DNA from 3 places in the Nonomuraea sp. CA-143628 genome. Region 1 is predicted to be linked to each of the others. Evidence: predicted binding sites of a transcription regulator. Region 1 holds the regulator's gene; each other region holds the start of a gene.
What was found. Region 1 encodes HrcA, which represses chaperone genes, less so after heat shock. Its sites were predicted from a motif close to TTGGCACTCTCNNNNNGAGAGTGCCAA; they were not measured.
Positions count from the first base shown of each region.

Region 2: groL (chaperonin GroEL) is a predicted target of HrcA. The motif match lies at 4,755-4,781, and genes of this name have one in related genera.
Region 3: groES (co-chaperone GroES) is a predicted target of HrcA. The motif match lies at 5,317-5,343, and genes of this name have one in related genera.

Region 1 is NZ_CP192072.1:10,051,416-10,058,641, reverse strand. Features, by position in the region: gene ACQP2T_RS45565 (glycoside hydrolase family 18 protein) at 1-1,214, opposite strand, end outside; gene hemW (radical SAM family heme chaperone HemW) at 1,308-2,528, shown strand; gene ACQP2T_RS45555 (DUF4870 domain-containing protein) at 2,586-3,389, opposite strand; gene ACQP2T_RS45550 (DUF3097 domain-containing protein) at 3,386-4,195, opposite strand; gene ACQP2T_RS45545 (hypothetical protein) at 4,213-5,013, opposite strand; gene hrcA (heat-inducible transcriptional repressor HrcA) at 5,158-6,171, shown strand; gene dnaJ (molecular chaperone DnaJ) at 6,183-7,226, shown strand, end outside.
Region 2 is NZ_CP192072.1:1,027,007-1,034,232, reverse strand. Features, by position in the region: gene ACQP2T_RS04950 (HelD family protein) at 1-1,831, shown strand, start outside; gene ACQP2T_RS04945 (YbhB/YbcL family Raf kinase inhibitor-like protein) at 1,958-2,488, shown strand; gene ACQP2T_RS04940 (GNAT family N-acetyltransferase) at 2,509-2,922, shown strand; gene groL (chaperonin GroEL) at 3,019-4,647, opposite strand; gene ACQP2T_RS04930 (cold-shock protein) at 4,957-5,157, opposite strand; gene ACQP2T_RS04925 (MoaD/ThiS family protein) at 5,397-5,672, opposite strand; gene thrC (threonine synthase) at 5,696-6,928, opposite strand; SAM riboswitch class I at 6,942-7,082, opposite strand; gene ACQP2T_RS04915 (RNA polymerase sigma factor) at 7,174-7,226, opposite strand, start outside.
Region 3 is NZ_CP192072.1:12,176,303-12,183,528, reverse strand. Features, by position in the region: gene ACQP2T_RS54965 (NAD-dependent epimerase/dehydratase family protein) at 1-684, opposite strand, end outside; gene sigJ (RNA polymerase sigma factor SigJ) at 889-1,758, shown strand; gene ACQP2T_RS54955 (hypothetical protein) at 1,792-3,714, opposite strand; gene ACQP2T_RS54950 (class I SAM-dependent methyltransferase) at 3,894-5,153, opposite strand; gene groES (co-chaperone GroES) at 5,433-5,744, shown strand; gene groL (chaperonin GroEL) at 5,827-7,226, shown strand, end outside.

The DNA of each region.
Region 1 (7,226 bases):
GAGGCGCGGGAGTCGTCCTGGTCGATCGACCACATCATCGACCCGCCCAGCCCCTTGAGCCGGATGTAGGCCGCCTTCTCCAGCATCACCTTCGGATCGTCGTACGACCAGAACTCGTTCCCGTCGTACAGCCACAACGTCCCCGTGCGCAGGTCCCGATACCGTTTGCCGGGCTTGGTCACCAGGTCCTTGTAGTCCTCCGTCCCCGCCCCCCACTTGCCGGGCGCCGGGCCGGTGGCGGGCTTGTAGAGGCCGTCGCCGCCGGCCGTCACCCCGGTCCAGCCCTGGCCGTACGCGGGGACGCCGATCACGATCTTGTTCGCCGGCGCGCCGCGGGACAGGTAGTCGCGTACGGTCTGGTCGACGCTGTACCGGATCGGGTTGGGGTCGTGGCGGTCCGTCAGCAGGTTGCCGTTGTGGCCCGTCTGGGGCTCCCAGTTGCCCCGCAGGTCGTACCCCTGGACGGTGGCGAAGTCGAGCTGCCTGAACACCTGCCGCACCTCGAACCCGGCGTCGATCTTGGCCGTCGCGGCCGGCAGGAAGGCCGTCAACTGCGACGACGGGGAGAAGGCTCGCAGCCGCGACCGCAGCTCCGCCGCGAAGAGGGTGAAGTTGCGCTTGTCCTCGGGCCTGATGACGTTCCCGTCGGCGCCGGACGAACCGGGCCACTCCCAGTCGAGGTCGATGCCGTCGAACACCCCGGCCCCCGCGCCCGCCGCCACCCCCGGCAGGTCGCCGCGCAGCCACAGGTCGACGCACGACTGTGCCAGTTTCGCCCGGGACTCGGGGGTGAGTACGGCGTCGGAGAAGTAGCGGGAGCCGGTCCAGCCGCCCAGTGAGATCAGCACCTTCAGCCCCGGGTGCTTGGTTTTGAGCTTGCGCAGCTGGTTGAGGTTGCCGTTCAGGGCCTGTCCGGGCGCGTCGGCCACGCCGTCCACGCTCTGCTCGGCGGGTACGGGGCGCTGCCAGTCCGCCCAGGGATCGGCGGAGTAGCAGGTCCCTTCCGCGTTGACGAAGCCGAAGGCGTAGTTGAGGTGGGTCAGCTTGGCGGCGGCGCCGCTGGCCTCGACGTCCTTGACATGGAAGTTGCGGCCGTAGACGCCCCACTGGATAAAGTAGGCGACGCGTTTGAAGCCGGTATGGGCCTCGGCGGGCACCGTGATCGCCGAGAGGCCGAGGAGGAGCGAGAGCGCGATCAGGATCTTCGTCTTCACCAGGCGATCCCCAATTAGGAAACTTTCCTATAAGTTTCACGGATCGTAGAGCCGCTGGATCAGGCAGTCAATGGCAGCGGGCAGACTGGAGGCGTGCCATCCACCCTGCCCGACGGCGACGCCGCGCCCCCGTCCGGCGACCTGCCTGAGAGCGCGCTGCGCGGCCTCGGCGAGCGTCCGTTCGGCTTCTACGTGCACGTCCCGTTCTGCGTGACGCGCTGCGGCTACTGCGACTTCAACACCTACACCGCCGCCGAGCTGGGCCCCGGTGCCTCGCACCGCGACTACGCCGACACGGCCATCGAGGAGGTACGGCTGGCACGACGTGTCCTCGGTGACGTGGAGCTCCCGGTCGAGACCGTGTTCTTCGGCGGCGGCACGCCCACCCTGCTGCCCGCCGAAGACCTGGGCAGGATCCTCGCCGCGATCGACGCGGAGTTCGGGCTCAAGGCGGGCGCCGAGGTGACCACGGAGGCCAATCCCGAGTCGGTCGACCCGGCCTACCTCGGCAGGCTGCTGGACGGCGGCTTCAACCGGGTCAGCTTCGGCATGCAGAGCGCCAGAGAGCACGTGCTCAAGGTGCTCGACCGGCAGCACACGCCCGGCCGGGCGGCGCAGGCCGTACACGAGGCCAAGAAGGCCGGTTTCGAGCATGTCAACCTGGACCTGATCTACAGCACGCCCGGCGAGTCCGACGACGACTGGCGGGCGTCACTGGAGGCGGCGATCGCCGCCGAGCCCGACCACGTCTCCGCCTACTCGCTGATCGTGGAGGAGGGCACCCGGCTGGCCGCCAGGATCAGGCGCGGCGAGTTGCCGATGCCCGACGATGACGTGGCCGCCGACCGCTACCAGATCGCCGACGCGCTGCTGGCGGAGGCGGGCTTGCGCTGGTACGAGGTGTCCAACTGGGCCACCGACGACGATGCACGGTGCCGGCACAACTTGCTCTATTGGACCGGCGGCGACTGGTGGGCCGCCGGCCCCGGCGCGCACAGCCACGTGGGCGGCACCCGCTGGTGGAACGTCAAGCATCCGGCCGCCTACGCCCAGCGCCTGGCCGCCGGCACTTCGCCCGCGCACGCGCGCGAAGTGCTCGCCGACGACGACCGCGACGCCGAGCGCCTGATGCTGGAGCTCCGGCTGGCCTCCGGCTATCCGCTCGCCGACGTCGCTCCGGGCGCGCGTACGGCCGTCGCGGTGGCGCTGGGCGACGGCCTGCTGGAGCCGGAGCCGTTCAAGGCGGGGCGGCTGGTGCTCACCCTGCGCGGCCGGCTCCTGGCCGACGCCCTGGTACGCGATCTGCTCGGCTGACCATGCGGATGGAGATGGCCTTGGTGCGCGATCTGCTCAGTTGCCCTGGTTACGGGCTCAGCTGACCATGCGGATGGCGATCGGGTAGCGGTAGTTCTCGCCCTTGTTGGCGGCGACGGCGGCCTGGATGTGGAAGATCAGCGACACGATCCAGATGATGGGGAACAGGAAGAGCCCGATGATGAGGACCGTCAGCAGGCCCGCGACGACGTAGCCGATGAACATCGTGATCTGGAAGTTCAGCGCCTCGGCCGACTGGTCGCGGACATAGGGTGACTCGTCCCGCTTCATCAGGTAGATGATCAGTGGGCCGATCCAGGAGACGAGCAGGCCGAGCAGATGGGCCAGCATGGCCATCGTGGTGTCGTCGCTGCCCGGCCGCGGACCATAGACGCCGGGGACGTGCGGCGGACGCTGCTGCGGGGCCGCGTAGCCGTAGCCGGGCTGCTCGTAGCCGGGCGGCGGCGTGGGCGGCTGCCCGTAACCGTAACCGGGCGACTGTCCGTAGCCGCCAGAACCAGGCTGTCCGTAACCGTAACCAGGCTGCGGCCCCGGCCCAGGACCGCCCTGAGGGGCGGAACCGTACGCGGGCTGGCCGCCATACCCAGGCGCGGGTCCCGAGCCGGGCTGACCGCCATACCCAGGCTGACCGCCATACTCGGGCGCGGGACCGGACTCTGGCTGAGCTCCGTAACCAGGCGCGGGACCCGATCCAGGCTGAGCCCCGTATCCGGGCGTCGGACCGGAGCCGGGCTGGGCGCCGTACTCCGGTTGCCGAGGAGGTTCGGGGTTGATGTCCGACTGTGAGATGCGCCGCGTCGCATCATCGTCCGGCGGCGGCTGCGGGGGATCCTGGCTCATGGTGCCTCCGTAACGAAGTCGATCAGTTCCTCGACCCGGCCGAGCAGCTCGGGCTCCAGGTCCGTGAATGCCGAGACGGCGCCGAGGATGCGCCGCCACGCGTCGGCCGGCTCCATCCGCCAGCCGAGGGCGGCGATCACGCCCTCCTTCCACGGCACCCCGCGCGGCACGTCGGGCCAGGCCGGGATCCGCAGCACGGAGGGCTTGACCGCCTGCCAGATGTCCACGTAGGGATGGCCCACGACGAGCACGTGGGGTGAGGTCACCTGAGCGGCGATCCGGCTCTCCTTGGAGCCCGGTACGAGATGGTCGACCAGCACACCCAGCCTACGCTCCGGCGACGGGCCGAACTCGGCCACGATCGCGGGCAGGTCGTCCACGCCCTCCAGGTACTCGACCACGACGCCCTCCACCCGGAGGTCGTGGCCCCAGATCTTCTCCACGAGGGCGGCGTCGTGGACGCCTTCCACGTAGATGCGGCTCTCCTTGGCCACCTGGGCCCGCAGGCCCTCGACGGCTATCGAGCCGGACGCGCTCCGCCTGGGCGCGACGGGAGCCGTGGCGGCCGGCCGTACGAGCGTCACGACCTTGCCGTCCAGCAGGAACGCGGCGGGCGCGAACGGGAACAGGCGGCGCTTGCCGAAGCGGTCCTCCAGCGTGACGGCCTCCTTGTCGCAGGCCACCACGGCGCCGCAGAAGCCGCTCTCGGCGTCCTCCACGACCAGATCGAGTTCGGCGGGCACCTGGGGGATCTTGCCCTTGCCCGGCCGCCGCCAATTTCCCGCTAGAACATCGCCCTCGTACACACGGGGACCGTAGCAAATCACCCGCCCGCCGCAAGGCGCTTGCGATGAGCGCTGCGCCGGGTCACCACCATGATCGTCACGATGACGGCGGCCAGCACGCCCAGCCCCGGGATCACCAGCAGCGCCACCACACCGCCCACCAGCCCGCCCGCGGCGCCCGCGGCGGCGGCGAAGTCGCGGCCGACGCCGAAGCGCGCGTTCACCTGCTCCTGGGTCGTGCAGGTGAACTGGTAGTCGCCCTTGACCGGCGCGTTGACCACGAGGACGAGCTGCCACTGGGTGCCGTTGACGGTGACCCGCTCGATGCCCGACGTCTTGGCGAGCTTGGCCTGACCGGGACCGCCGTCGATCCGGCACATGTAGTGGACCTGGCTCGCACTGGCGAGATAGACCACCGGCTTGTCCGCCGGGTCCAGCGGCACGGTGACGGTCTGGCCCGCCGCGAACGTCTTGGACGGGGCCACCGCGCCCACCGTGTTCAGGATGCCGCTCACGAACAATCCCACCCCGGCCAGGCAGGCGAGCAGCGCCAGGCCCCAGGCGACCGCGATCGACCGCAACCGCGGTCTGATCAACTTCGGGTCAACCTGCGGGCCGAACCGCTGCGGCGTGCCGTAAGGTCCGGGCTGGTACGGCTGCGGCTGCCCGTAGGGGCCGGTCTGGTACGGCTGTTGGCCGTATTGCGGCGGACCCTGCTGCTGGCCGTATTGCGGCGGACCATATTGGGGCGGCGGCGGGCCGTACTGGGGAGGTTGCCCCTGGTACGGACCCTGTCCCGGCGGTGGACCGTAGGAGGGGGGCTGGGAGTCATCGGTCATATCGGCCAGTGTGCGCCCTATGGGCGGCCACTCGCTAGCTCCGGTGTTATCGCACCTTGTGGGCGGGAGCCGTACACTTGGCACTCGGGAACACAGAGTGCTAGACCTGTCGTTTCCCGAAAGGCAGAGGTAGGAGGTGAGCGCGTGCTCGACGATCGGAAGCTGGCGGTGCTCCGCGCCATTGTCGAAGACTACGTGTCCACCAATGAGCCGGTGGGCTCCAGGGCGCTCGCCGAACGCCACAACCTGAAGGTCTCCCCAGCGACGGTCAGGAACGACATGGCCGCCCTGGAGGAGGAGGGTTACATCACCCAGCCGCACACCAGCGCGGGCCGCGTGCCGACGGACAAGGGCTATCGCCTGTTCGTCGACCGGCTCTCGCAGGTCAAGCCGCTCTCCGGGGCGGAGCGCCGGGCGATCGAGACGTTCCTCGCCGGCGCGGTCGACCTCGACGACGTGGTCACCCGCACGGTGCGGCTGCTCGCGCAGCTCACCCGGCAGGTCGCGGTCGTGCAATACCCGACGCTGACCCGCTCGACGGTCAGGCACGTCGAGCTCGTGCCCCTGCACGACCGGCGGATCATGCTCGTGCTGATCACCAACACGGGCCGCGTCGAGCAGCGGGTGGTCGAGCTGCCCGAAGTGGTGGAGGACACCCGCATCGCGCACCTGCGCGCGGTGCTCAACGCCTCCCTCGACGGCTGCGGCCTGGTCAACGTCCCCGATCAGGTCGCCGACCTGCCGGAGCGGCTGCCGGTCGAAGACCGTCCCGTGGTGGCCACTATCCTGTCGGTGCTCCTCGAGACGCTGGTCGAGCGCCATGATGAGAAGATCGTGTTCGCCGGTGCGGCCAACCTCGCCGGGGCCGACTTCTCGACCGGGCTGCGCGACGTGCTCGAAGCACTGGAAGAGCAGGTCGTGCTCATGCGGCTGCTCGGCGAGACTTCCACAGACACCCCGTCCACGCTCACCGTGCGCATCGGCTCGGAGAACCCGTTCCTCCGTGGCACGTCGATCGTCGCAACCGGGTACGGTTCTGGCGACAACGAACTGGCTCGGCTAGGCGTGCTAGGCCCCACGAGGATGGACTATCCCGTGACAATGGGCGCCGTGCGCGCGGTGGCACGCTACGTCAGCCAAATCCTGGCTGCATCATAAGAGGTCGATAAGTGGCAAACAGCGACTACTACGCCACCCTCGGGGTGCGCCGTGACGCCAGTCAGGAAGAGATCAAGAAGGCCTACCGCAGGCTTGCCCGCGAACTCCATCCCGACGTCAATCCGGACCCCGCGACCCAGGAGCGGTTCAAGGAGATCACGCAGGCCTACGAGGTGCTGTCCGACGCCAACAAGCGTCAGATGTACGACCTGGGCGGCGACCCCTTCGGCGGCGCCGGCGCGGGTCAGGGAGCGGCCGGCTTCGGCGCGGGCTTCCCGTTCAGCGACATCATGGACGCCTTCTTCGGCACGGCCGGGGGCGCGCGCGGGCCCCGTTCGCGGGCCAGGAGAGGGCGCAACGCGACCATCCGCGTCGAGCTCGACCTGCGCGAGACCGCCTTCGGCACCACCCGCGAGCTGGTCGTCGACACGGCCGTGCTCTGCGAGGTCTGCCAGGGCGCGGGCGCCGCGTCCGGCACCCACCCCGACACCTGTGACATGTGCAACGGGCGCGGCGAGATCTCCCAGGTCACCCGGTCGTTCCTGGGCCAGGTCATGACCTCCAGGCCGTGCCCCCAGTGCGGCGGCTTCGGGACGATCATCCGCCACCCGTGCCAGGAGTGCTCGGGTGACGGCCGCGTGCGCACCCGCCGTACGATCAAGGTCCGCATCCCCGCGGGCGTCGAGGACGGCACGCACATCCAGCTCGCCGGCGAGGGCGAGGTCGGCCCCGGCGGCGGCCCGCCCGGAGACCTCTTCCTGGAGATCGTCGAGCGCCCGCACGAGATCTTCGAGCGGCGCGGCGACGACCTGCACTGCACGGTCCAGATCCCGATGACGGCCGCCGCGCTCGGCACCAACCTCGCCGTGGAGACGCTCGACGGCTCCGAGGAGGTCGACGTGCGGCCGGGCACGCAGTCGGGCCAGGTCATCACGATGTACGGCAGGGGCGTGCAGCGGCTCAACGAGACGGGCCGTGGCGACCTGCTCATCCACGTCAACGTGGAGACCCCGCTGCGGCTCGACGAGACGCAGGAGGGGCTGCTGCGCGAGCTG
Region 2 (7,226 bases), 4.7 Mb from region 1:
CGACAAGCGGGTGGCGGCGCTGGCCGACCACCCCGACACCCCGCTGTTCTTCGGCCGCCTCGACCGCTCGGCGGACGACGACCTGCCCCCCACGATCTACGTCGGCCGCCGCCACGTGCACGACGGCAGCAGCCGTCCGCTGGTGATCGACTGGCGCGCACCGGTGTCCCGGGCGTTCTACCAGGCCAGCCCCGCCGACCCGATGAGCGTCGCGCGGCGGCGCCGGTTCGGCTATCACGGCGGCCTGCTGACCGCGTTCGAGGACGAGCCGCTCGGCGAGGGCGGCGACATCGGGCCGTCGAAGATCCTGACCGAGGAGATCGAGCGCCCGCGCACCGGCCCGATGCGCGACATCGTCGCCACCATCCAGCCGGACCAGGACGAGATCGTCCGCGCCACGCTCACCCAGACCGTCTGTGTACAGGGTGCGCCAGGCACCGGGAAGACCGCCGTCGGCCTGCACCGGGCCGCGTACCTGCTGTTCACCCACCGCGAGCGGCTGGCCAGGTCGGGCGTCATGATCGTCGGCCCCAACCGCGCCTTCCTGTCCTACATCTCCTCCGTGCTCCCCGCGCTCGGCGAGGTCAAGGTCGACCAGACCACGGTGGCGGGCCTGCTCGGCGAGCACGCCACGCCGGAGGATCCGATGGTCTCGGCGCTGAAGGGCGACGCCCGCATGGCCGCCGTGCTGGAGCGGGCGCTGTGGCTGCACATCGTGAAGCCGGAGGAGGGCGTCGTCTACAGCAAGGGCGCCTACCGCTTCCGGGTGGCCGACTACGAGGTACGTGAGATCGTCGCCTCGCTGCGCGGCACCACCCGCTACGGGCCCGGCCGGGCGGCGCTGGCGCAGCGGCTCGCGCACATGGTGCTGGTACGCATGGAGCAGCGCGGCGAGTCGCCCGACGACCGGGTGCAGGACGCCGTGGCCAGGTCCAAGCCGGTCAAGCAGCTCGTCGACGCGGTCTGGCCCAAACTGGTGCCGCAGCAGGTCCTCTTCAAGCTCCTCTCGGACCCCGAATTCCTTGCAAAAGCCGCCAAAACCGATTTGTCGCCTGACAAGCAGCAAATGTTGCTATGGCAGAAACCGTACCGAGGCTGGAAGTCCGCGAAGTGGTCGGCGGCCGACGCCGCGCTGCTCGACGAGCTCGGCGACCTGATCGAACGCACGCCCTCGCTCGGCCACCTGGTCGTCGACGAGGCGCAGGACCTGTCGGAGATGCAGCTGCGCGCGCTCGGCCGGCGCTGCCGCAACGGCTCGGCGACCGTACTCGGCGACCTCGCCCAGGGCACCACGCCGTGGTCCACCAGCTCGTGGGAGACCGTGCTCAAGCACCTGGGCCAGGACGAGGGCGAAGTCACCGAGCTGACGCTGGGCTTCCGTGTGCCGCGCGAGGTGCTCGACTACGCCGCCCGCCTGCTGCCGTCGATCGCCCCGGCGCTGGCCCCGCCGCGGTCGCTGCGCCCCGGCGTGGGCTCGCTGAGCGTACGCCCCGGCGGCGCGGTCGCCGAGGCCGCGCGCGAGGCCATGGCCCGGGAGGGCTCGATCGGCGTGATCGTGCCCGACGCCCTGGTGGCGGAGGTGTCTGGGCAGCTCGAAGGGCTGGCCCACGCCGTGCTCGACCCCGACACGACCGAAGAGCACCGGCTGCTGATCGTCCCGGCGACACTGGCCAAGGGCCTGGAGTACGACCACGTGATCGTCGTCGAGCCGGCCGACATCGTGGCGGCCGAGCCCCGCGGCCTCGCCAGGCTGTACGTGGTGCTCACCCGTGCGGTCACCTCGCTCACCGTCCTGCACGGAAAGGCCCTGCCTGCCCAGCTGGCCGTATAACCGCGCGACCGGGCGCGGTGACCGGCCGACAGGCCGTCTGACGCGCGGGCGGGCACGTCGCCTCGCGAGACCGACGCACTCCTAGGATGGCTGGAGTAGTGGAGGATCTCTACCAAGGAGGACGCCGTGCCCGCACCGCTGCCACACGAATACCTGCCGTCGGTCCCCTCGCTCACGGTCCAGAGCAACGACATCGCGGACGGGGAGAGGCTGGGGGACCTGCACGTCTTCGACAAGTGGGGCATGACCGGCCAGAACCTGTCACCCCACCTCCAGTGGTCCGGCGCCCCGGCCGAGACGCAGAGCTACGCCGTGACCTGCTACGACCCCGACGCCCCCACGGGCAGCGGGTTCTGGCACTGGGTGCTCTTCGACCTCCCGGCCTCCGTCTCCGAGCTGCCCACGGGCGCCGGCACCGCTCCTGAGTTCAAGGGCCTGCCCGCGGGGGCCACGCACGCGCGCAACGACTACAACAGCAAGGACTACGGCGGCGCCGCTCCCCCTCCCGGCGACCCGCACCGCTACATCTTCACGGTGCACGCGCTGGGCGTGGCCGAGCTGGGCGTCGACAGTGACGCCAGCCCTGCGGTGGTCGGCTTCAACATCACCGCCAACACGCTCGCGCGCGGCCACATCGTCGCCCACTTCGGCGTCTGATGATGGAAGCAGCCTCGGGGGTGAAGGTACGACACGGCGGGCTCGATGACGTGCCCGCCGTGCTCGACTTCTGGCTCCTGGCCGCTGAGGGCACCGACCGGCGCGACTCGCCCGACAAGGTGGTGGCGCTGATCGAGCGCGACCCGGAGGCCCTGCTCCTCGCCGAGCTCGACGGGGAGCTGGCAGGCACGCTCATCGCGGGCTGGGACGGCTGGCGAGCGCACCTCTATCGCCTCGCCGTCCACCCGTCCCACCGCCGTAAGGGCATCGCCACCACGCTCCTGGCCGCGGCCGAGTCCCGTTTCGCCGCCTTCGGCGCCTTCCGCGCCGACGCCATGGTGCTGGACGACAACGTCTCCGCCCATGGGGCGTGGTCCGCCGCCGGCTACGCGCTCCAGCCCATGTGGTCGCGCTGGGTCAAGCCCCTTAAATGATCACATGTACGGCTCTTCGCACAAAAACAGACCGGCCCGGACGACGTGCGTCCGGGCCGGTCTGGTGAGAAGAGACCTGGTCTCTGGTGAAGAGACTTAGAAGTCCATGTCTCCGCCACCGGGCATGCCGGCGGGGGCGGCAGGGGTCTTCTCGGGCTTCTCGGCGATGACCGCCTCGGTGGTGAGGAAGAGCGCCGCGATGGAAGCGGCGTTCTGCAGCGCCGAGCGCGTCACCTTGGCCGGGTCGATGATGCCCGCCTCGAACATGTTGACGTAGTCGCCCGAAGCGGCGTTGAGGCCCTCACCCGGGGTCAGGTTGCGGACCTTCTCCACCACGACGCCGCCCTCAAGGCCGGCGTTGACGGCGATCTGCTTCAGCGGCTCCTCGAGCGCCTTCTTCACGATCGCGGCACCGGTGGCCTCGTCGCCATTGAGCTCGAGCTTGTCGAACGCCTTGGCGCCCGCCTGCAGCAGCGCCACGCCACCGCCGGGGACGATGCCCTCCTCGACGGCCGCCTTCGCGTTGCGAACGGCGTCCTCGATGCGGTGCTTGCGCTCCTTCAGCTCGACCTCGGTCGCCGCGCCGGCCTTGATGACCGCCACGCCGCCGGCCAGCTTGGCCAGCCGCTCCTGGAGCTTCTCACGGTCGTAGTCGGAGTCGGTCCGGTCGATCTCGGCGCGGATCTCGTTGACCCGGCCGGCGATCTGCTCGGGGTCACCGGCACCGTCGACGATGGTGGTCTCGTCCTTGGTCACCACGACCTTGCGGGCGCGGCCCAGCTGGTCGAGGGTGGCGTTCTCCAGCTTGAGGCCGATCTCCTCGGAGATCACCTGGCCGCCGGCCAGCGTGGCGATGTCGCCCAGCATGGCCTTGCGGCGGTCGCCGAAGCCCGGAGCCTTGACCGCGACGGAGCGGAACAGGCCACGGATCTTGTTGACCACTAGGGTGGCCAGGGCCTCGCCCTCGATGTCCTCGGAGATGATCAGGAGCGGCTTGCCGGACTGCACGACCTTGTCGAGCAGCGGCAGCAGGTCCTTGTTGGCCGAGATCTTCGAGTTGACGATCAGGATGTACGGGTCCTCGAGCACGGCCTCCATGCGCTCGGAGTCCGTCACGAAGTACATCGACGTCATGCCCTTGTCGAAGCGCATGCCCTCGGTGAGCTCAAGCTCGAGGCCGAAGGTGTTGCTCTCCTCGACGGTGATGACGCCTTCCTTGCCGACCTTGTCCATCGCCTCGGCGATGAGCGAGCCGATCTCGGGGTCGGCGGCGGAGATGGAGGCGGTGGAGGCGATCTGCTCCTTGGTCTCCACGTCCTTGGCCAGCTTGGACAGCTCCTCGCTGACCCGCTCGACCGCCGACTCGATGCCCTTCTTCAGCGACATCGGGTTGGCGCCGGCGGCGACGTTGCGCAGGCCCTCGCGCACCAGCGCCTGGGCGAGCACGGTGGCCGTCGTGGTGCCGTCACCCGCGACGTCGTCCGTCTTCTTGGCGACTTCCTTGACCAGCTCGGCGCCGATCTTCTCCCACGGGTCCTCGAGCTCGATCTCCTTGGCGATGGACACACCATCGTTGGTGATCGTGGGAGCGCCCCACTTCTTCTCCAGCACGACGTTGCGGCCCTTGGGACCCAGGGTCACCTTGACCGCGTCGGCCAGCTGGTTCATGCCGCGCTCGAGACCGCGCCGGGCGTCCTCGTCAAACGCGATCATCTTGGCTGCCATAAGGCTAGACCTCCCAGATGCAGGGTGGCTTCAATGGACCGAGCCGACGCCCGCGACGGCATGGGCCTGCATCTCCGTTCGGCAGACCCCATCGTCCCGATCCAGTGTTGGCACTCTCGAACAGAGAGTGCCAACGAACTGTTTAGCACTCTACCCTGCCGAGTGCAAGCTGAGACACCCGCATGCCCAGGTCAGTCAGTACGGCGGGCCCATCCGGACCCGCCGTAGCCGAGTCGACGAAGGATGAGTGGCGGTTTCGCCCGGACTGCGCTGCCGTGCGACCTGCCGGTACATACCAGCTTCGTGAGTTCAGACCGCTCGCACGGACTCCGCTTGGGGGCCCTTCTGCCCCTGCGTGATCTCGAACTCGACGCGCTGGCCTTGTTCGAGCGAGCGATAGCCATCCATCATGATCGCTGAGTAATGGACGAATACATCCTTGCCACCGTCTACCGCGATGAAGCCGTAGCCCTTGTCCGCGTTGAACCACTTGACGGTGCCCTGCGCCACTTCCGACTCCTCTTACTGGGCTCATAGATCCCGCCCATTCCTACGCGAGACCCTCAATCGCCTGACATATGGAGAAATAACCAGGCGATCGCCCTCGACCATACCTGTGGCACAGCGTTTGGCAACAGAGTCAATCAACAAATTACGCATTTCATCGGCGAGTGAGTCGTTCAACGTTGAATTGTCGGAAAAAACAGAAGGCGCCCCAGATGGGAGCGCCTTCTGAAGTGAGCGGGTGACTACCCTCCGGCGACCGCCGGGATGATGGAGATCTGCACGCCCTCGGGGGCGGCCGTGTCAAGTCCGTCGACAAAACGGACATCCTCTTCGCCGACATAAACGTTGACAAAACGACGAATCTTGCCCGATTCATCCAGAATTCTCGCGCCGATCCCCGGGTAGTCGGAGTCGAGCTTCGCCAGCACGTCACGGAGAGTCGCGCCCTCCCCACTCACTTCCGCGTTACCACCGGTGTAGGTGCGCAGAATGGTGGGAATCCGCACAGAAACGCTCATGATTAACTTGCCTTTCCTGGTTGTCAGACAGCCGCGCGGAACGCGTCGAGCGAGGGCCGGATCACTGCCGTGGGCTGGGCGTCGTCGGCGACGGCGTCGAGCGTCTTGAGCCCGTCGCCGGTGTTGAGCACCACGGTCTCGGCCTCCGGGTCGAGCTGCCCGGTCTCGACGAGCTTCTTCAGCACTCCCACGGTGACGCCGCCGGCCGTCTCGGCGAAGATGCCCTCCGTGGAGGCCAGCAGCTTGATGGCGGCGACGATCTCGGGGTCCGTGACGTCCTCCACCGCCCCGCCGGTGCGGCGGGCGATGTCGAGCACGTACGGGCCGTCGGCGGGGTTGCCGATGGCCAGCGACTTGGCGATGGTGTCGGGCTTGACCGGCTGGACCACGTCGTGGCCGGCCTTGAAAGCGGCCGACACGGGAGAGCAGCCCTTGGCCTGCGCGGCGAAGATCTTGTAAGGCCGGTCCTCGACCAGGCCGAGCGCGATCAGCTCCTTGAAGCCCTTGTCGATCTTGGTGAGCTGGGAGCCGGAGGCCACCGGGATGATGATCTGCTCGGGCAACCGCCAGCCGAGCTGCTCGGCGATCTCGTAGGCGAGCGTCTTGGAGCCTTCGGCGTAGTAGGGCCGCAGGTTGACGTTGACGAAGCCCCACTTGTCGCCCAGCGGGTCGCCGATGAGCTCGGAGCAGAACCGGTTGACCTCGTCGTAGGAGCCGTCGATGGCGACCAGCTTGCCGCCGAACACCCGGGCCATGGCGATCTTGGCCTGCTCCAGCCCGGCGGGGATGAACACACAGGCGTCGAGCCCGGCCCTTGCGGCGGCGGCCGTGACCGCGCCCGCGAGGTTGCCGGTGGAGGAGCAGGAAAGGGTGTGGAACCCGAAGTTACGCGCCGCCTCGACGGCGATGGCCACCACCCGGTCCTTGAAGGAGTGGGTGGGATTGCCCGAGTCGTCCTTGACGTACAGGGACTTGATGCCCAGCGCGCGGCCGAGATTGCCGGCCTTGACGAGCTTGGTCCAGCCGGGGTTCATGTTCGGCTTGGTGGCGACGTCGACGGGCACGGGGAGCAGTGAGCGGTAGCGCCAGATGTTGGCGGGGCCGGACTCGATGTCCTTCCGGGTGACGTCACCGAAAGAGTAGGCCGCTTCGAGCGGCCCGAAACACTCCAGGCAGGCGAAGCTGGGACCGAGTTCGTAACGGGTGCCGCACTCGCGGCAGGAGAGAGCGACAGCGGGTCCGAAATCGTGCGACATGAAGCGAGGCCTTCCCTCATCTTCGCCTGCGGCCACCTTGACCGCAGACCGGAATTGGCACCTGTCCCGGTCGGCCTCGCGAGGTCGCGAGTCTGAATCCGGGAGGGTTGCCGGGGCTTCGCAGGGCCGGTCCCTCCACCCCTCTGGATGAGCAATATTCAGTTGTCTGGCCTGACTCTACCTGGCCAGGCGCGTCAAGCCACCAACCGTCTCACGAAGCGAGACGTACAGTCTCAGTGAAACTTTCAGCGGTAGTCCTCCCCCAGGACGCCCTGAACGTACTTGCGCGCCTGGTGGA
Region 3 (7,226 bases), 2.1 Mb from region 1:
CGCCCGCCCGGCCCCGCCCCGGTCCAGCGCGGCGACGGCGGCCGAGGCGGCGTCGTGGACGTGCACGAGCGAGAGGACGCTGGCCGGGTGGACCTCCGGCAGCATCCGCCGCCGCGCCATGGCCATCATCTTCCGCGTCGTCACCTCGGGGCCGTAGAACAGGCCGTAGCGCAGGGAGACGCCGTCGATGCCCGGCGTGTTGAACACCTGCTCCTCGTTGGCCCGAATCGTCCTCATGTGCACGCCGAAGGGGCCCCTGGCGGGCTCGGCGAACGGCCGGTCCTCGGTCACCGGCGCCGGGCCGTGGTCGCGGTAGCCGTACCCGAGGAAGAACGACTGCGTGACGAAGCGGTGCGCGCCGACCTCCTTGGCGGCCGCGATCAGGTTGGCCGTGCCCCGCTCGCGCAGCGCGCCCGTCGGATACAGCTGGCGGTGGAACAGCGGCAGGCCGGTGATCGCCGTGGCCTGGTGCATCACCGCGTCGGCCTGGTGACCCTTCACCGCGGCGAGCAGGGCGTCGCGGTCCATCATGTCCGCGACCAGGCCCGTCGCGCCCGCCTCCGCCAGTTTGACGGCACCGCGCTCGGAACGGGTGAGGCCGAGCACCTCATGGCCCGCGGCGAGCAGTTGGGGGATCAGCTCGGTGCCGACGGTGCCGGTGGCTCCTGCCAGAAGTACCTTCATGCCTGATCTGCCTCCTTGTCGGGTGGTGGTGTCCTCGTGCAACGGATGCGTGGCGGGGTGCCGGATGTGACATGCCGAGCTGCCATCTGGCCCGCTGGCCCCTTACGCATGTGGGCCAGGTGCCCGTCGCGCGTCTGGTCCACGTGCCCGTTACGGTGGGCCGAAACCGTCTCCCGGAGATCGCCGGGAGGTCTGGAGGAGGCCGTGGCCGATGCTGAGGCGGTGTTCGGGGAGCACCGGAGTCTGCTGTTCACCCTGGCCTACGACATGCTCGGCAGCGTGGCCGACGCCGAGGACGTCGTGCAGGACACCTGGCTGCGCTGGGCCGGTGTCGACCTGGCCCAGGTGGGCAATCCGCGGGCCTACCTGATCCGCATCGCCGTCCGGCGGTCCCTGGAGCGGCTGCGCGGCCTGCGCGGCGCCAGAGAGGACTACACCGGCCCGTGGCTGCCCGAGCCACTGGTGACCGCCGACTACCCGGTGACGGCCGCTGAGAACGTCACCACGGGCCTGCTGGTCGTACTGGAGACGCTGTCGCCTCTGGAACGGGCGGCGTTCGTGCTGCGGGAGGCGTTCGGGTTCGAGCACGCCGAGATCGGCCGCATCCTCGACCGCACACCGGCGGCGGCGCGCCAGCTCGCCCGCCGGGCCCGCGAACACGTCCGCTCCCGCCGCCCGCGCTACCCGGCCGACCCCCGGGTGGCGCGCGAGGTGGCGGAGCGCTTCGTCGCGGCGATGGCGGGCGGCAGCCTCGCCGACCTGCTGGCCGTGCTGTCGCCGGACGTCACCATGTGGAACGACGGCGGTGGCCGCGTGCACGCCTCACTACGCCCGATTCACGGCTCGGACCGGGTGTCCCGCGTACTCATGGGAATCGGGCCCAGGTACGTGGACCTGGACCTCCTCTGGACGGCTGGGCCGACGTTCCTGCTGCTGGCCGGGGGCCAGGTGCGGGTCGCGCTCACCGTGGAACCGGACGAGACGGGCACACGGGTGGGCGGGCTCTACGCGCTGGTCAACCCGGACAAGCTTGCACATGTGCGTCGACCTGCTCGCGTTCACGACCGGCCATGAGGTCGCGCGCCATGGCTGCGCCGGACGGGTGGCTCAGTCTTTTCTCGTGGGGCGGAGGAGGGCTTCGGCGAGGGCGAGCATGGTCTCCTCCAGGGCGCCCAGACGCCTGGTGAGGTCGGTGGTGGCGGGCTCGACGATGTCGGTCACCGTCTGGGTGAGCTCGGTGCGGTCGGGGCGCGCCGCGACCAGCTCCGTGAGCACCGCCGCGGCGGCGGCCAGGCGCTCGCCCTGGTGGGTGGTCTGGGAGTCGAGGAGCTCGCCCACCCGCTCGCCGATGCTGAGCGTCGCGGGCAACTGGCCTATGCGCTGGTTGACGGCCTCGATCCGGTCGTCGACGGCTTCGAGGTGCTCGCCGGCCTGGTCGGCGCGTTGGGCGAGGCCGGTCAGGTGGGTCTCCACGCCGTTGAGCTGGGTGCCGAGACCGTCGAAGCGGGTGGTCACCCGCTCCTCCACCTCGCCCAGGCGTTCGTCGAGCGTGTCCATGCCGTTGTCGAGCTGGTTGAAGCGGCCCTCGTTGCGGGTGGCGGAGTCGATGAGGTGGCGGTCGGCCGAGGCCAGGCGTTCGTCGAGCCGGATGAAGTGGCCGTCGACACGACCGTCGAGCGTGTCGAAGCGGTTGTCGTGGCGGGACAGGTGGCCGTTCACGGTGGTCAGATGTCCGCTGACCGTGGTCAGGTTGCCGTTGACCGTGGTCAGGTGCTCGTCGACGTCGCCGAGCCGGCTGTCGAGGGCGCCGTGGACGTCGAGGAGCTTGCCATCGACGCCGTCGAGGCGCCCGGCCACACGCTGCTCGCTCTCGTCGAGGCGGCCCACCAGACGCTGCTCGGTCTGGTCGAGACGGCTTGCCGCGCTCTGGCGGGTGTCGTCCAGGTGTTCGGTCAGGGTCTGCCCGGTTTCGTGGAGCCGGGCGGTCAGCGCCTGCTCGGCCTCGTCCAGGCGGTCGGCCAGGCTCTGCTCGGACTCGCCCAGACGGGCGGTGAGCCCCTTTTCTGCTCGGTCGAGGTGCGTGGTCAGGCTCTGCTCGGTCCTGTCCAGGCGGCCGGTGAGCCGCTGGTCCAGGTCGGTCAGTAGGTCCTCGGTCTCGCCCAGGCGTACGGAGAGGCGCTGCTCGGTGCCGTCCACCTGGGCGACGAGCCGGTCCGTGGCCGCGGTGAGCTTGCCGCCGAGTTGGTGGGCGGCGGCGGTGAGCCTGCTGTCGAGCTGGTCGGTGGCCGCGTCGAGCTTGCCGTCCAGCTGCTCGGCCAGTTGCTCGGTGGTGGTGATGAGCTTGCTGTCGAGCTGCTCGGCGTTGGCGGCGAGCTTGCCGTCGAAGCTGTCGGGCAGCTCCGTCAGTGCGCCTTCGATGCGGTCCGTACGGGCGGTCAGCTCGGCGAGCGACTTGTCGATGCGGCTGAAGCGGCCGGCGGCGGCCTCCATGCCCGTGTTGAGGTGACCCAGCCTGACGCCCAGGTCGCTCATCCGCTTGGTGATGCCCTCCGTGAAGTCGAGGACCGCCTGCAGCTTCTTGAGCACCTCGTCCACGTTGTCGCCGACGGTGCCGACCTCGGCCCAGAGCCCCGGCAACTCCGCCACCGGCGCGACCCGCTGGTGAACCGACTCCACATGCGCGTCAACGGTGCCCACCTGCTCGCCGACGGCGTCGACGTGGTCGCGTACCGCCTCGACATGCTGGGCCAGGCCCTCCGCCCACATCGGCGGCTTGGCCGCGATGTCGTCAAGTCGACCGCTCACCGTCTCGAGCGTGCCGCTCAGACCCCCCAGCTCCCGCTCGCGAACCTCCCTGAGCAGCCACTCCATACCCTCAAGGCGCTGGCGGATCTCGTCGAGGACGGCCCCCTGGGTCCGCTGCTCGTAGACGTGGTCCTGAGACGCACGCGCGAGCAGGTCCCGCATCCTTTCGGAGATGGCGGAATCGCCGCCTGCCTGTAGAAGGGTGGTGTGGTTGGCGTGATCCACCGAAAGGCTCCTTCGCTCGCCGACGGTCTGCCGCGCAGCGGTGGGACAGGTCCGGTTTGCAGATGAAACGAGAACGCGGCTAACCGCCAAAGGGGGAGGACTCCCGCGTGCTCACCTTAGCCGCTCGATCAAGGTCCGTCAGGAGCGAAGTAAAAGATCGGGGTTGACCCGAGAACGCCCTAGTTTGTCATTTGCGCAGGTGGGGCTGGGTGACAAATCAGGACGGAAGGCTTATCCATGATGCGGGTAAGTATGATTACCGAAGATTTGTCACCCGAAAGTCGCAGCTCATTTCTGAGCCGCTCGATGTCGACCGCTGAGGCTCGCTTCTTGATGACGACATTTCCGACTTGCCGCTCGCGGAGGGTGGCGCGGAGGCGCTTCAGCGAGAACGGCAGCACTTCTTCCACCGTGTAACGCGCGGCCCATGGGGTGTCGAGCGGCTCGTCGCCGGTGATGTAGGCGATCATCGGGTCGGGGAGGCGGCCGCCGACCATCTCGGCGATCTCCCCGACGAGGTGCGCGCGGATCGCGGCCCCGTCGGGTTCGTACACGAAGCGACCGACGGGGCCGGTCGGTGCCTCGGCCCCGCGGGCGACGAGCGTCTCGCCGCCGGGCAGCAACGTCGCCCGCCGCACCGGCCCCTCGCCGCGCACCGGCTCCTCGCCTCGCGTCGGCTCCTCGCCTTGTGTCGGCCCTTCGGCTCGCACCGCCCCCTCGGCGGGGCCGGTCCAGATGGCCGCCTCCTTCACCTCGCCCTTGTACGAAACCCACTCGGCTTCGGCCTCGCCAGGGATGAACTCGTACGGGATGCCAGGAGCCACCTTCAAGCAGGCCCGCCGAGCCCTGGCGACCAGGTCGAGCACGACCGGCCACGGCGGCGAGTAGGCCATGGGGTCGAACGTCCTGCCCCGGCTCGTCCGGCGGGCGGGGTCGGCGAACAGCCAGTCGTAGTCCTCCGGCGAGACCGTCGCGGCGTCCGCCTCGCGTACGGTGACCCGATCCGCGAGCCCGAGCGCCTCCGCGTTGGCCCGGGCGACGGCGACGGTCAGCGGGTCGAGGTCCACGGCGTCCACGACGCAACCGGCGCGGGCCAGCGCGAGAAAGTCGCCGCCGATGCCGCAGCAGACGTCCACGACCCGCGTCCCACCGGCGGGTCCGGCCAGGCGGCGGGCCCGGTGGGCGCCGACCTCGGCTCGGGTGGCCTGCTCCAGACCGTGCGGAGTGAAGTACATGAGTGCCGCGTCGGCGCCGAACTTGGCCTTGGCGCGCTCGCGCAGCGCCGCCTGGGTGAGCGCGGCCGAAGTGAGGCCGGCGTCGTACGACCTGCGCAGCCTCGTCGCCGCGGCCACCGGATCGGCGCCCACCACCTCGATCGCCTCGGCGAGTGCGCGCTGCCCGCGCGGGGTGAGCAACTCGGTGAAGGCGTCGAGATCCACGTCACCCGACGTTAGCGTCTCCCCGCCGCACTCCAGCCTGCCCCCGTGCGCAACACCCCTTGTCACCCCAATTACCCTCAACCTTGGGCAAGCTCTTGGGCCTTATCGCTCTGAGCAGACGCGTTCGTGTTGACTGTCAAGCCCCTCTTGCATATGTTTCCTGTTGGCACTCTCCCCTTGAGAGTGCCAACGTGCGACGAGGCAGGTCTGACACCCGCGACGGCAGGCCCCGCTGGTCGCCTCTTCTAGATCATTCAAATCTGAAGGGGAGGTCCGATCGTGACGACCGCCACCAAGGTTCCCGTTAAGCCGCTCGGCGACCGCATCGTGGTTCAGCCGCTTGAGGCCGAGCAGACGACCGCTTCCGGCCTGGTCATTCCTGACACCGCCAAGGAGAAGCCGCAAGAGGGCAAGGTCCTCGCGGTGGGCCCGGGCAACTGGGATGAGGACGGCGACAAGCGTATTCCGCTCGACGTCGCTGAGGGCGACATCGTCCTCTACAGCAAGTACGGCGGCACTGAGGTCAAGTACGGCGGCGAGGAGTACCTCGTGCTCTCCGCCCGCGACGTTCTCGCGATCATCGAGAAGTAAGCCGGATGCGTCAGGCCCCGGGCGCGCGTCTCGTCTGAGCGCGTGCGGCCGGGGCTTTCGACGCTAGGAGAGGACTTTCAGCATGGCGAAGATCCTAGCGTTCGACGAGGACGCACGCCGCGCGCTTGAGCGTGGCGTCAACGCCCTCGCGGACGCCGTGAAGGTAACCCTCGGCCCCCGTGGCCGCAACGTCGTCATCGACAAGAAGTTCGGTGCTCCGACGATCACGAACGACGGTGTGACCATCGCTCGTGAGATCGAGCTGGAGGAGCGCTACGAGAACCTCGGCGCCCAGCTCGCCAAGGAAGTCGCCACCAAGACCAACGACGTCGCTGGTGACGGCACCACCACCGCGACCGTCCTGGCTCAGGCGATGGTCCGCGAGGGCCTGCGCAACGTGGCCGCCGGCGCCTCGCCGCTGTCGCTGAAGCGCGGCATCGACAAGGCCGCGAAGGCGATCAGCGACAAGCTGCTGGCCAGCGCGCGCCCGGTCGAGGACAAGAAGGAGATCGCGAACGTCGCGACCATCTCCGCTCAGGACGCCAAGATCGGCGACCTGATCGCCGAGGCGTTCGACAAGGTGGGCAAGGACGGTGTTCTCACCGTCGAAGAGTCCAACGCCATGGGCATGGAGCTCGAGTTCACCGAGGGAATGCAGTTCGACAAGGGCTACCTGTCGGCCTACATGGTGACCGACCCCGAGCGCATGGAGGCCGTCCTCGAAGACGCCTACATCCTGCTCACCCAGGGCAAGATCTCCTCGATCTCCGACTTCCTGCCGCTGCTCGAGCAGATCGCGCAGACCAAGAAGCCGCTGCTCGTGGTCGCCGAGGACGTCGAGGGCGAGGCCCTGGCCGTCCTGGTCACCAACAAGATCCGTGGCACGTTCACCTCGGTCGCCGTCAAGGCGCCGGGCTTCGGCGACCGCCGCAAGGCCATGCTGCAGGACATCGCCATCCTTACCGGTGGCCAGGTCGTGAGCGAGGAGGTCGGCCTCAAGCTCGAGAACGTCGGCCTTGAGGTGCTCGGCAACGCCCGCCGCATCGTCGTGACGAAGGACAACACGACCATCGTCGACGGCGGCGGCGACCAGCAGGCGATCGAGGACCGGGTCAAGGAGATCAAGATTGCCATCGAGCAGTCCGACTCCGACTGGGACCGCGAGAAGCTGCAGGAGCGCCTCGCGAAGCTGGCCGGCGGTGTGTGCGTGCTGCGCGTCGGCGCCGCCACCGAGGTGGAGCTCAAGGAGAAGAAGCATCGCCTCGAGGACGCGATCTCCGCTACGCGCGCCGCGATCGAGGAGGGCATCGTCTCCGGCGGTGGCTCCGCGCTGATCCACGTCGCCAAGGACCTCGACGACCTGGGCCTGACGGGCGACGAGGCGACCGGTGTCGCCATCGTCCGCCGCTCGCTGGTCGAGCCGACGCGCTGGATCGCCGAGAACGCCGGTCTCGAGGGCTACGTCGTGACCCACAAGGTCTC